2 regions of the Rhodococcus sp. MALMAid1271 genome follow, and region 1 is predicted to be linked to the other one. Evidence: riboswitches for the same ligand, from Rfam matches in the RefSeq annotation. Region 1 holds a riboswitch; the other holds the start of a gene.

Evidence for each region. Region 1 has a riboswitch for S-adenosylmethionine ahead of ACOQFP_RS21730 (aminotransferase class V-fold PLP-dependent enzyme). Riboswitches for the same ligand answer to the same signal wherever they lie in the genome.
Region 2: it holds a riboswitch for S-adenosylmethionine, as region 1 does, so the genes downstream of both, ACOQFP_RS23285 (bifunctional o-acetylhomoserine/o-acetylserine sulfhydrylase) here and ACOQFP_RS21730 (aminotransferase class V-fold PLP-dependent enzyme) in region 1, are expected to answer to the same signal.

What each region holds. Positions count from the first base shown of each region.
Region 1 covers NZ_JBMIRQ010000111.1:116,671-119,058, reverse strand. The annotation lists gene ACOQFP_RS21735 (Pls/PosA family non-ribosomal peptide synthetase) at 1-877, opposite strand, end outside; SAM riboswitch class IV at 1,077-1,192, shown strand; gene ACOQFP_RS21730 (aminotransferase class V-fold PLP-dependent enzyme) at 1,243-2,388, shown strand, end outside.
Region 2 covers NZ_JBMIRQ010000120.1:79,215-81,602, forward strand. The annotation lists gene ACOQFP_RS23280 (MFS transporter) at 1-542, opposite strand, end outside; SAM riboswitch class IV at 898-1,021, shown strand; gene ACOQFP_RS23285 (bifunctional o-acetylhomoserine/o-acetylserine sulfhydrylase) at 1,180-2,388, shown strand, end outside.

The DNA of each region.
Region 1 (2,388 bases):
TGAGCAGCCGCACCGCTTCCAACGCCACCGCCGGCCACAACGACGCCAACGTCGGCACCGTCGAGACGACGCTGATGTCGCGGGAGACGAGCCACGGGCCCAGATCGAAGCCGGAGCGCACGAGCGACCGAGGCGCGGGCACCAGGCAGGCACCGTGCCGCCACGCCAGCCACATCTCCTCGCACGAGGCATCGAACGCCACCGACAGGCCCGCGAGCACTCGGTCGCCCGGCCCGAGGGGATCTTTCTGCAGAAACATGCGGGCCTCGGCGTCGACGAACGCCGCCGCATTGCGATGACTGACTGCGACACCCTTGGGAGTGCCCGTCGACCCCGAGGTGAAGATGACCCACGCATCGTCCTCGGGGGTGGGGGGACCGGAGTCGTGTTCGGCGCGATCCTGTCTGGGCGCAGTCCCGGCCGCGATTCCGCCAGCGGTGACGATGGCCGTCACCTTGGCCTCCCCGAAGACCAGCTCGGCGCGCTCCTCCGGATCGTCCGCGTCGACCGGAACGTAGGCGGCACCGACCTGCAGGATGGACAGGATGGCGACGTAGAGCGAGAAGGAACCCGAGGGCATGCGGATGCCGACGCGATCGCCGCGCCGAACACCGGCATTGGCGAGCCACTGGGCCCCCTCGTCGATGTCGTCCAGCAGCTCGCTGTAGCTGACAGCGACGGCACCGTCGTCGATGGCGGGGGCGTCGGGAAAGCGCTCTGCGGTAGCGCGAAGGACGTCGATCAGCGTGCGCGGCGGTGCGGCGAGAGACGAGCGAAGGTACTGGGCAGGAGCAGCCTCTACCGTGAGATCGGTGGTTACGGAATGGCCGGCAAGACCGGAGTCCGCGGAATCGCCATGTTGTTCGTGCACAGACAACCAGGTGTCCTTCGTGTTCGTGGGGCAGTGGAGCGCTTGTCGAGCCGCGGCAGGGGAGGCCGCAGCGTCGTTGGTTATCTCACGTTCGGTTTGCCAGAAGGTGAACGGACTCTCTGTCGCACTGCGAGGATCCTACTAGCGATCAACCGCGGGGCCGGGCTTGACAAAACTGCTGGACGTTTGCGAGGGTTTTCCCCACGGTCACGAGTACCAGCATCGAGCCCCGGCTAGCTGGTCGGCAACCCTCCTCCGCGGTGGGGTGCTCCGGGTGACGACCAGGCTGTGGCCGGAGAACCGGCGCGGCAAGCGCGGACTCGTTCACCCATTGCTCCGGTTGCGGGTCCCTCGAACGTGAGGGTGTTGCCATGACGTCTGTACTTTCTCGACCCTGCACTCCTTTTGCCCCTGTTTCGGGCACGGATCTGCAGGTGCCCCTGGTACAGGGCGGTACGTGCACGTACGCCAACTTCGACTACGCCGCCAGTGCACCGGCGCTGGCGGCGGTGACGGACCGAATCGCGGACCTGCTGCCGTTCTACTCGAGCGTGCACCGCGGTGCAGGTTACGCCTCGCGGGTATCGACGGCGGCCTACGAGAAGGCGCGGGTGACGGTCGCCGATTTTGTTGGTGCACAGACAGATTCGGTGGTGGCGTTCACCCGGAACACCACCGACTCGCTCAACCTGCTTGCTGGATGTGTACCCGGCGACACCGTGGTGCTCGATATCGAACATCACGCGAATCTGCTTCCGTGGCGTGATCGTCGCGTGGTGACGGCAGCGTCGACATTGGCCGAGACGATCGACCGGCTCGAGGCCGAACTGGCTGCGAAACCGGCTGCGCTGCTGGCGATCACGGGTGCCTCGAATGTCACCGGCGAAGTTCTGCCCATCGCCGAACTCGCAGCACTGGCGCACCGGCACGGCGCCCGCATCGTGGTGGACGGTGCTCAACTGTTGCCGCACCGACGCATCGACATCGCGGCACTCGGCGTGGACTACCTCGCGTTCTCCGGGCACAAGCTGTACGCCCCGTTCGGCGCGGGAGTGCTGGTGGGACAGCGTGATTGGCTCGACCTCGGCGAGCCGTACCTGGCCGGCGGCGGCGCGGTGCGCCGGGTGAGCGTCGACAACACCGAGTGGGCTCCGGCGCCGCAGCGACACGAGGCGGGAACCCCCAACGTACTGGGTGTCGCCGCACTCGCCGCGGCCTGCGAGACCATCGCCGGATTCGACGACGCCGCAGCGCAAACCCACGAGGAGGAACTGTCGGCCCAGCTGCGCGAAGGGCTGGCAGCTCTGCGCGGCGTCGAGCAGCTGCACGTGTGGGCCGACGCCCCCGAGTGCGTCGGCATCGTCACGTTCACCGTGGCCGGACGCGACCCCGGCGAGGTGGCTGCGTACCTGTCCGCCGAGCACGGCATCGGCGTTCGAGACGGACAATTCTGCGCACATCCGCTGCTCGCGAGGCTGGGGCACCCGGCAGGAGCCGTTCGAGCCAGCATCGGGCTC
Region 2 (2,388 bases), on a different contig from region 1:
GGCATGGCGTCCAGACGTGGCATCCAGAGCGCGAGGGCGGTGACGGTCAGGGCACCGATCACGGCGACCAGCGCGAAGGCGCTTCGCCAGCCGAGGGCCTGCCCGATCCACGTGGCCACCGGGACGCCGACGACGTTGGCGACGGACAGGCCCATCATGACCATCGCGACGGCTTTTGCTCGTTTGCCCGGCTCGGCGAGGTGCGCGGCGACCAGCGCCGCTACCCCGAAGTACGCACCGTGCGGCAGTCCTGCGACGAATCTGGAGACCACCAACTCGTCGAAGCTGGGTGCGAAGACGGTGCCGAGATTGCCGAGGGTGAAGGCCACCATCAGCGCCAGCAACAGCATCCTGCGCGGAAGGCGCGCAGCCAGAGCGGCGATGGTCGGTGCACCCACGACCACGCCGAGCGCGTACGCGGAGATCATGTGTCCGGCCGAGGGCTCGGAGATCCCCATCGTCGTGGCGATGTCCGGTAGCAACCCCATCGACGCAAATTCCGTGGTGCCGATCCCGAAGCCGCCGATCGACAGCGCCAACATCGCAAGCTTGCGGCGGGTGGAGTGCGGTCGATGGCTGACACTCAGGCCGCTCGACACCTTGCCGCGCACAGCGCTGACACGGGAACGAGCAGAATCGGTGACAGTCACGGCGGTACAACTTTCGTTTTCGATCGAAGACAGAACAAGCAGGATGGACGTTCGGAGGATGGGTTCGACACATCCACCCGACGTGGCAACATCCAACCTTCCCATTGTCTTCCTCGTGGAGGGCTGTTTTCGTCTCCTCGCGCCGTGATAGTCCTCACCTGAGCATCTGCTCGAGCGTGATCGCCCGCGCACCCGAGCCCGAGCCCTTGTTCCGGTAGGCCCGTCGCACCCGCTAGAATCTGCGCCAGGTCATGAGTGCCAGCATCGAGCCCCGGCTTGCTGGCCGGCAACCCTCCAACCGCGGTGGGGTGCCCCGGGTGAACGACCGGGCCGATCCGGCACGCCGAGTGCCGAATCGACAAGCGCGGGTCCGCAGGCAGCGGACCCACTGAATCCTCGGCCCTGAAATGGACCGAGGCCAGTCAGGAGGTTCTCTCATGTGTTGCTGTACCGATACGCCCCGTAACGCTCGACTTCTCGAGCTTCATTCGACCTCGCACTCGACTTCGAAAACGGAGTATCACCAGCCATGACCGATTCGACCCCGGACCCGACCGACGCCTCCGGAGCACCCACCGAAGATCCCTTCACCGACCCCGCCGCCAACTGGAGCTTCGAGACGAAGCAGATCCACTCGGGCCAAACCCCCGACGGCACCACCAACGCTCGCGCGTTGCCGATCTACCAGACCACCTCGTACACGTTCGACAACACCGATCACGCGGCCGCGCTGTTCGGCCTGGCCGAGCCGGGCAACATCTACACCCGCATCATCAACCCGACGCAGGACGTCGTCGAGCAGCGCATCGCCGCCCTCGAAGGCGGAGTCGCGGCATTGCTGCTCGCGTCGGGTCAGGCCGCCGAGACGTTCGCCATTCTCAACCTCGCTGAGGCCGGCGACCACATCGTGTCGAGCCCGCGGCTCTACGGCGGCACGTACAACCTGTTCCACTACACACTCCCCAAGCTCGGCGTCACCGTCTCGTTCGTCGACGATCCCGATGACCTCGAGCAGTGGCGTGCCGCAATCACCCCGTCGACCAAGGCGTTCTACGGCGAGTCGATCTCGAACCCGAAGAACGACATTCTCGACATCCCCGGTATCTCGGCGGTGGCCCACGAGAACGGCATCCCACTGATCGTGGACAACACGGTGGCGACGCCGTACCTGCTGCAGCCGTTGAAGCACGGTGCCGACATCGTGGTGCACTCCGCGACGAAATACCTCGGCGGCCACGGAACAGCCATCGCGGGCGTCATCGTCGACGGTGGCACGTTCGATTGGACGCAGGGCCGTCATACCAATTTCACCACCGCTGATCCGAGCTACCACGGCGTCGTGTTCGCCGATCTCGGTGCGCCCGCCTTCGCGTTGAAGGCACGCGTCCAGCTGTTGCGTGACATCGGTGCTGCGGTTTCGCCGTTCAATGCCTTCCTCATCAGCCAGGGCCTGGAAACGCTGAGCCTTCGGATCGAGCGGCACGTGGAGAACGCGCGCAAGGTTGCCGCGTTCCTCGCCGGGCGCGAGGACGTGGTGTCCATCAACTACGCCGGACTCGAATCCTCGCCGTGGTACCAACGTGGGCAGGAACTGTTGCCGAAGGGGCAGGGCGCGATCATCGCGTTCGAGTTGAAGGGCGGAGTGGACGCGGGCAAGAAGTTCGTCGACGCACTCACACTCCACAGCCACGTCGCTAACATCGGAGACGTGCGTTCACTCGTCATCCATCCCGCATCC